Regions from separate parts of the Pseudarthrobacter sp. NPDC092419 genome, predicted to be linked through region 2. Evidence: predicted binding sites of a transcription regulator. Region 2 holds the regulator's gene; the other holds the start of a gene.
The links. Region 2 encodes HrcA, which represses chaperone genes, less so after heat shock. Its sites were predicted from a motif close to TTNGCACTCGNNNNNNNCGAGTGCNAA; they were not measured.
Positions count from the first base shown of each region.

Region 1: a site for HrcA is predicted at 1,701-1,727, ahead of groL (chaperonin GroEL). Genes of this name have one in related genera too.

Region 1 covers NZ_JBIVQF010000001.1:713,345-717,802, reverse strand. Annotated here, with positions in the region: gene ACIQC0_RS03220 (LytR C-terminal domain-containing protein) at 1-139, shown strand, start outside; gene ACIQC0_RS03215 (cold-shock protein) at 168-383, shown strand; gene ACIQC0_RS03210 (ABC transporter substrate-binding protein) at 380-1,615, shown strand; gene groL (chaperonin GroEL) at 1,899-3,533, shown strand; gene ACIQC0_RS03200 (RNase H family protein) at 3,719-4,458, shown strand, end outside.
Region 2 covers NZ_JBIVQF010000004.1:63,047-67,504, forward strand. Annotated here, with positions in the region: gene ACIQC0_RS07970 (GerMN domain-containing protein) at 1-133, shown strand, start outside; gene ACIQC0_RS07975 (16S rRNA (uracil(1498)-N(3))-methyltransferase) at 120-896, opposite strand; gene dnaJ (molecular chaperone DnaJ) at 899-2,026, opposite strand; gene hrcA (heat-inducible transcriptional repressor HrcA) at 2,054-3,067, opposite strand; gene ACIQC0_RS07990 (DUF3097 domain-containing protein) at 3,241-4,110, shown strand; gene ACIQC0_RS07995 (DUF4870 domain-containing protein) at 4,240-4,458, shown strand, end outside.

The sequences.
Region 1 (4,458 bases), on a different contig from region 2:
TTCCATGATCTTCTACGCCGGCGAGGCGCAGCAGGCCAACGCAGAAGCCCTGTCGGCCCTGCTGGGCATCCCCACGGTAGTAAGCAGCTCCGAATTCCAGGCACCGCTGGTAGTGGTCCTGGGACCCGGGTACGCCTAAGCAACCCACACCGGACTCAACCGAAAGAATGGTCATCATGGCACTGGGAACCGTCAAGTGGTTCAACGCTGAAAAGGGCTACGGCTTCATCACCGTTGACGGCTCGGGCGATGACGTCTTTGTCCACTGGTCCGCCATCGAAGGCGAAGGCTACCGTGCGCTGGGTGAAGGGCAGCGCGTGGAACTGGAAGTCGGCGAAGGCGAGAAGGGCCCGCAGGCAGAAAGCGTCCGGCCCGCCGAATGACGCCCCGGTTCAGGCGGAACGCACTATTTGCCGCAGCCCTCTGCACCGCCCTGCCCACAGCCGCCTGCGCGGGAGTGCCCGGCAACGCCCGGACCGAGGCCTCGGAGGCATCCGGGGACGGCATCCTGCGCATCGGCCTCCTTCTGGACAACACCGGTGACAACGCCTTCCTGAACGCGCCCCAGCTCGCCGCCGCCGAACTGGCCGTCCGGGAAATCAACGCCGGCGGCGGGCACAAGGGCCGGCCCGTGGAGCTGCTGCCCGCCACGCCGGGCGAGACCCCGGCGGCCCAGGCCAACACCTTCGTCACGCTCAAGGCGGACGTCGTCATCGGCCCCACGGATTCGGCCAACGCCCCGGAGGCCATTGACGTCCTCTCGCGTGCCCGGACGCCCCTGGTTTCGCCGGCCAACACGGCCGCCGGCCTGAGCAGCGCCAAGAGCGGCGGCTACTACTTCCGCACCGCTGCGGCGGACGTGGCGCAAGCGCCGGTCCTCGTGAAACTGGCCAAGGAAACGGGCGCCGCCCGGATTTCGGTGATGCAGCAGGAAGGGCCCTATGGCAGGGACGTGTCCGCCGCCGTCGTAAGCGCGGCAGGGGAGGCGGGACTGGAAGTGGGAGCCACCGCATCCTTCAAAGCGGGCGACGCCGGAGCCGCCGCAGCCGAGGCCGGCGACGCCGACGGTGCGGTCATCCTCGTGGCCCGCGACGGGGCGCAGGGCGCCCTGGCAGAGCTGAACAACGCCGGGGTGGACGGTTCCCGGATCATCCTCAGCGACGGTGCCTTCGCCCGGTACGGCCAGGGCCTGGCCGCCGCGGCGCTGGACGGAGCACGGGCGGTGGTCCCCGGAAGGCTGGCGTCCGCAGGCTTCCAGGGCCGCATCCTTGAGGTGGACAAAGGCTTGCGGGACATGTCCTTCGCCGTGGAAACCTACGACGCCGTGACCCTTGCCGCGCTCGCCGCCGCCCGTGCGCAGGACGACGCCGGCCGGTCCATCGCCGCGAACCTGATCGCTGTCTCCGGCGGATCCGAAGCGGCGTGCACGGCGTACAAGGAATGCCTCGCCGGCCTTTCCGGCGGCGGAGAGATCAATTACGACGGCGAATCCGGCCCAGTTGCCTTCGACGCCAACGGGGACATCACCTCCGCCTCCTTCATGGTTTTCACCTATGGCGCGGACAACAACCCGGCGCCCACCGGGACTGAGACGGCGGGCAAGGCAGGCAGCTGATCGCTCTCCGCGAAGAACGCTCCACGGGACGTGCTTCGCGGCGCCATTCGCTTGCACTCTCACCGGGGGAGTGCTAATTATTGACTTAGCACTCTGACGTACCGACTGCTAAAGCAATGCCGGCCTGGCCGGCGGCGCGGCACCGGGCGGGGAGCGAGAAACACCTAACTGGAGTGAGGTCCGTTTCCGGAGGCATACAGAGGCCGCCGGTACGAACCGTCCGTCGCGGGCACTGCAGCGAAGGTTCATTCTTAACGACTGTCCCGAAAGGACTACTGCCGTTATGGCCAAGATCATTGCATTTGATGAAGAGGCACGCCGCGGCCTTGAGCGGGGCCTGAACACCCTCGCCGACGCCGTTAAGGTCACCCTCGGCCCGCGTGGACGCAACGTCGTCCTCGAAAAGAAGTGGGGCGCCCCCACGATCACCAACGATGGCGTTTCCATCGCCAAGGAGATCGAGCTGGACGATCCTTACGAGAAGATCGGCGCCGAGCTGGTCAAGGAAGTTGCCAAGAAGACGGACGACGTCGCCGGCGACGGTACCACCACCGCCACCGTGCTGGCCCAGGCACTGGTCAAGGAAGGCCTGCGCAATGTTGCCGCCGGCGCCGACCCGCTGTCCCTCAAGCGCGGCATCGAAAAGGCCGTTGACGCCGTCACCGCCGAACTGCTGAACTCCGCCAAGGAAATCGAAACCAAGGAAGAGATCGCGGCCACCGCCTCCATCTCCGCAGGTGACGACGAAATCGGCGCCCTGATCGCCGAAGCCCTGGACAAGGTGGGCAAGGAAGGCGTCATCACGGTCGAGGAGTCCAACACCTTCGGCCTGGAACTCGAGCTCACCGAAGGCATGCGCTTCGACAAGGGCTACATCTCCGCTTACTTCGTCACCGATGCTGAGCGCCAGGAAACGGTCCTCGAGGACCCGTACATCCTGATCGTCAACTCCAAGATCTCCAACGTCAAGGAACTGGTTGCTGTCCTGGAGAAGGTCATGCAGTCCAACAAGCCGCTGCTGATCATCGCCGAGGACATCGAGGGCGAGGCCCTGGCCACGCTGATCGTCAACAAGATCCGTGGCACCTTCAAGTCCGTCGCCGTCAAGGCTCCGGGCTTCGGCGACCGCCGCAAGGCGCAGCTGGCCGACATCGCCGTCCTCACCGGCGGCCAGGTCATCTCCGAAGAGGTTGGCCTCAAGCTGGAGACCGCGGGCCTGGAACTCCTGGGCCAGGCACGCAAGGTTGTCGTCACCAAGGACGAGACCACCATCGTTGAAGGTGCAGGCGACGCAGACCAGATCGCCGGCCGCGTATCCCAGATCCGCGCCGAGATCGAGAACTCCGACTCCGACTACGACCGCGAGAAGCTGCAGGAGCGCCTGGCCAAGCTGGCCGGCGGCGTTGCAGTCATCAAGGCCGGTGCAGCCACCGAGGTTGAGCTCAAGGAGCGCAAGCACCGCATCGAAGACGCAGTGCGCAACGCCAAGGCAGCCGTTGAAGAAGGCATCGTCGCCGGTGGCGGCGTGGCCCTCATCCAGGCCGGCGCCAAGGCATTCGCCAACCTGCAGCTCTCCGGCGACGAAGCAACGGGCGCCAACATCGTCCGCGTTGCCATCGACGCTCCGCTGAAGCAGATCGCCTTCAACGCCGGCCTGGAGCCGGGCGTTGTGGTGGACAAGGTCCGCGGCCTGCCCGCAGGCCACGGCCTGAACGCAGCTACCGGCGAATACGTTGACCTGCTGGCTGCCGGCGTCAACGACCCCGTCAAGGTGACCCGCTCTGCCCTGCAGAACGCGGCCTCCATTGCTGGCCTCTTCCTCACCACCGAGGCAGTAGTTGCCGACAAGCCGGAGAAGAACGCTGCTCCTGCCGGCGGCGACGACATGGGTGGCATGGGCGGCATGGGCGGCTTCTAGCCTCCGTTTCCCCACGACGCACGACGGCGGTCCTCACCAAACGGTGGGGGCCGCCGCGGGCGTTTAAGCCGCCTTGCTCTATCACTTATGGTCCCTTCGCGGGCCTGTTGGCAACGGGAACTGATAGAGCATCAGAGGCGGGCGGGTGTCCATGGCCAGTCACCGGAGTCTGGCAGGATAGTGCAGTGACGATTACTGCAGCGGCTGACGGTTCGGCCTTGGGAAATCCCGGCCCGGCCGGATGGGCCTGGTATGTGAATGACGACTGCTGGCGCGCCGGTGGCTGGCCGCACGGGACCAACAACCAGGGCGAACTGATGGCTGTCCTGGACCTGCTCCGGGCCACGGCACATGTTCCCGGGGAAGACCTGCGGATCCTCTGTGACAGCCAGTACGTCATCAACTCGATCACCAAGTGGATGCCGGGCTGGAAGCGCAAGGGCTGGCGGAAGGCTGACGGCAAGCCCGTGCTGAACGTCGAACTGCTCAAGGAGCTCGACCGGGAACTGGCAGGCCGGAAATACACTTTCGAATGGGTCAAGGGGCACGCCGGGCACGACCTCAATGAAGCTGCCGACGAGCGCGCCCGTGCCGCCGCCACCGCATACCAGCAGGGCGTCGCGGCCCGGTCCGGCCCCGGCTTCCCGGGCGCCCACCCGCAGGCGGCGCAGCCGGCGTCGGCGACCGCGCCTGCTTCTGCGACCGCTCCCGCACCGGCGGCTACGCCCGCATCTGCGTCCACGACGCCGCTGCCCCGAGGTGCAGCGGACTACAATGTTCCGGACCTTTTCAGCCAGCTTGAGGACGATGAGCTCGGGGCCGGCGCGGGGCAGCCGGCCCATGCAGCGCCCGAGGCCCTCGTGGAGGAACTGGAGCGGGAACTGCTGGGCCCGCTGGTGCGCGGCGACATGGGCCGTACGGCTGT
Region 2 (4,458 bases):
AGCCGGGCGGTCCGGCGTATTCACCCTGGACCTGAAGCTTCCCGCTGGTGACTATGAGCTGAAAGTTGCGCAGGCGGGTGCCGGTGACGGACCCGACCGGAACGCAGATACCAGGTCGTTTACCGTCCGGTAGTGTCCCAGCGGCCCAAGACATCGCTGGCGAGGACGACGGCGGCGGGCCCGGCCGTGGAGGAACGCAGGACGTGCGTGCCGAGCAAGGCCGTCACCGCCCCCTTATCGCACAGCCGTGTCACCTCGCGCGGACTGATGCCGCCTTCCGGACCAACGATCAGCAGCACTTCCCGCACGCCGTCGCCACGGATTCGCCATTCTTCAAGGACGTTTCGCAGCGGGCGGACCGCGTCCTCATGCAGGATCACGGCCAGGTCTGCGGCTTCCACGGCCGCGGCAAGCGCGGAGGTCTCGACCGCGGGACGCACCTCGGGGATCCAGGCGCGCCGCGCCTGCTTTGCGGCCGCCGCAACCACGGACTGCCATTTGGCGTGCGCCTTTGCGGCCCGGTCACCCTTCCAGCGCACGATGGAACGTTCCGACTGCCACGGAACCACCGCGTCGATGCCCAATTCAGTGGCCGTCTCGATGGCCAGTTCGTCCCGGTCGCCCTTAGCGAGGGCCTGTACCAGTATCAGCCTGACGTCCGGCCGTGCCTCGGCTGTGATGGTAAGGCACTCGACTTCCAGCCTAGACGGCCCGGACGAGGTGACCGTCCCGGTCAGGCGCCTGCCGACGCCGTCCACGATGTCCACGGGTTCACCCTGCGCCAGGCGTTTTACGGCGACTGCGTGCCGCGCCTCGGGGCCTTCCAGGACGAAGACCGCGCCGGGACCAACCCCGTCGAGGCTTCCGGCGGGGGCGAAAAAGACCGGGTTGCTCACCGCTACAGGTTACCCAGTCGGTCCCGGAGCTTGGCGAACATGCCGCCGCTGGCGGCCAGCTTGCCTTCGGTGATCTGTTCTCCACGCAGCTTGGCCAGCTGGCGCAGCAGGTCTTCCTGGGCAGCATCCAGCCGTGCCGGGGTTTCCACCTGCAGGTGGACCTTCAGGTCTCCGCGGCCGTAGCCGCGCAGGTGGGTTACGCCAAGTCCGCGGAGGGTGATGATTTCGCCCGACTGCGTGCCCGGCTTGACGTCGATTTCCTGGATCCCGTCGAAGGTCTCCAGGCTGACATCGGTGCCCAGCGCTGCCGCCGTCATGGGGATGTTCAAGGTGGCGTGCAGGTCATCGCCGTCGCGGACGTAGGTGGCATCGTTGTTGACGCGGATTTCCACGTAAAGATCGCCTGACGGACCGCCGGCGGGGCCCGCCTCTCCCTGTCCCGAGAGCTGGATCCGGGTGCCGGTGGCAACGCCGGCAGGCACCTTGATGGTCAGTGACCGGCGGCTGCGGATACGGCCCTGGCCGCTGCACTCGTTGCAGGGATCCTTAATGACAGTGCCGAAACCTTCGCAGCTCCCGCAGGGTGCGGCGGTCATGACCTGGCCCAGGATCGAGCGGACCGCCCGCTGGACCTGGCCGCTGCCGCCGCAGATGTCGCAGCGCTCCGGGTGGGAGCCCGGCTGGCAGCAGGAACCTTCGCAGGTGGGGCAGGTGACCGCGGTATCCACCTCAAGCTTCTTGTTGACACCGAAAACGGCGTCGCGCAGCTCGATGCGGACGCTGATCAGGGCGTCCTGTCCGCGCCGTACACGCGATGCCGGACCGGTGGTGCCGCCGGCTCCGAAGAACGTGTCAAAGATGTCCTGGAACGCAAACCCCTGGCCTGCATATCCGCCGCCGCCGAAACCGTTGTCGGTGCCGTTCTCGTTCCCCGTGGTGTCGTAGACACGGCGCTTCTGCGGGTCCGAGAGGACCTCGTAGGCGTGGGTCACTGCCTTGAAGCGGTCCGAGGCATCCTGGCCGGGGTTGACGTCGGGGTGGAGCGTGCGGGCCAGCTTGCGGTAGGCCTTTTTGATCTCTTCCCCCGTAGCCTCCGGCGAGACTCCAAGGACGTCATAGTGGCTGCTCAAAGTTGGTTTCTCTTCCTTGTTGTAACGTCAGGGTCCCAGGATCCGGGACAGGTACCGTGCCACGGCGCGCACAGCGGCCATGGTGGTGGGATAGTCCATCCGGGTGGGCCCGAGTACTCCGATTTTCGCTGCGCTGTCCGGACCGTAGCCCGTGGCCACCACGGAAGCTTCCGCCAGGCCGTCGTAGGGGTTTTCCCGGCCGATACTCACGGCCACGCCGCGGTGGTCCTGCGCCATTTCGCTCAGGAGGCGCAGCATGACCACCTGCTCCTCCAAGGCTTCCAGGACAGGGCCGATACTCAGCGGAAAGTCCACGTTGGAACGGGCCAGATTTGCTGTGCCGGCCATGACCATACGGTCTTCCCGGCTGTTGTGTGCCAGCGCTTCGAGGCCGTGCGCCAGGGCCTGTGCCGCCTGCCGCTGCCCGGGGCTCACCGCAGTGACTACTGCGGAGAGGGACTGGGCCAGCTGGCTGAGCGGAGTTCCGCCCAGCGATCCCAGGAAACGGGTCCGCAGCGCGGCCAGGGCGTCGTCCCCCAGGTCCTGCCCGACGTCGATCACCCGCTGGTCCACCTTGCCGCTGTTGGCGATCAGCACTACCAGCACCTTGCGCGGGGCCAGCAGTACGAATTCGATGTGGCGGACCAGCGCCCGGCTGAGGTGCGGATACTGCACCACGGCCACCTGGTTGGTGAGCTGCGACAGCAGGCGCACGGTCCGGTCCAGGACGTCGTCGAGGTCGTCCGCGCCCTCCAGCAGCGACTGGATGGCGCGGCGCTCCGCCTGGGACAGAGGCTTCACTGCCGAGATTTGGTCCACGAACAGCCGGTAGCCCTTGTCCGTGGGTATCCGGCCCGCACTGGTGTGCGGCGCGGTAATGAGCCCCTCATCCTCCAAAGCGGCCATGTCGTTGCGGATGGTTGCGCTGGAAACGCCAAGATGGTGCCGCTCCACGAGGGCCTTCGAACCCACCGGTTCGCGCGAATGGACATAGTCCTCGACGATGGCCCGCAGCACTTCCAGCTTGCGCGGTTCGCTCACACTCCACCTCCATCCAGGGTCCGGGACGGCCTCGCCTCCCCGTTCAGTCCGCCTTGGCGGTTAGCACTCGACATGCCTTAGTGCTAACAGTCTATTATGCCTCGGCCCGTTGTTAGCATTGGAACCGCTCCGGGCAGAACCGGGTACTGACTAGCACTAGGCGGAACGAATCCATGGATTACCAGAACTGGGGCCCCCGTGACATAGCGGCTCCCGCCAGGACCGCGCCGCCAGAGGTCCCGGTTGAGCGTGGCATGGTCCTGGAGGACGTCCAGTCGGGCTGGGTGGGAGCAGTGACCCGGGTCGAGAAGTCCGGCGGTATGCATGTGGTCGCACTGGAGGACCGGCGCGGAAAGTCCCGCTCCTTCAAATTGGGATTCGGGTTCCTCCTCGATGGCCGGCCCATCCGGCTGATGCCGCCTGCTCCCCGCGCAGCCGCGGGACGGCCGGGCGCAGGACAGCCAGGCGGACCCGGCCGCACCGCGTCCGGGTCTGTACGTGTGACCGGGCAACGCGCCCAGGTAGCCAAGGCGAGCCGCATCTGGGTGGAAGGCAAGCACGACGCCGAACTGGTGGAGAAAGTCTGGGGGGACGACCTCCGGGTGGAGGGAATCGTCGTCGAACCCCTCCATGGCATTGACGACCTCGCCGCGGCGGTCTCGGAGTTCCGCCCCGGCCCCGAACGGCGACTCGGTGTCCTGGTGGACCACCTCGTTCCGGATTCGAAGGAATCCCGCATCGCCGAGGCAGTGATGCGCTCCCCCGGCGCGGCCGGGAACGTCCTGATCGTCGGTCACCCGTACGTGGACGTCTGGCAGGCAATCCGGCCGTCCGTCCTGGGCATCGACCGGTGGCCTGTAGTGCCCCGCGGGCAGGACTGGAAAACCGGGATTCTCGCGGCGTTCGGCTGGCCTCATGAGACGAAGGAGGACATCGGCCTGGGCTGGCAGAAACTGTTGGGCGCAGTCCGGACCTACGCAGACCTCGAGGCGTCGCTGCTGGGACGCGTGGAAGAAGTGATTGATTTCCTGACCGTCCCCTAGCAAGAAGGGGGGAGGAGTCATGGCCGGCAGACAGTATTCTTGGTAGTGCAGGTTCGCAGAATCATGGCGGACCGGCAGCACTGGGCACCAAGCGCAGTTGGCACAACGCACTTTAGAAGGAATCAGACCGTGGCAGAAAACGCACGTGATCACAGGAACCGCCAGGACGGCCCGGGCCGCTCCGAATACCATGGCGTTCCAGCGAATGCGCTGCCGCTGACGGCCAGCGAGGACCGGCAGTGGGCCACGCTGGCGCACTTCGGCGGCATCCTGGGTTGCGTGCCGTCGCTCCTGATCTACCTGATCTTCCGGGACCGCGGCCCGTTCACGGCGCAGGAATCCAAAGAG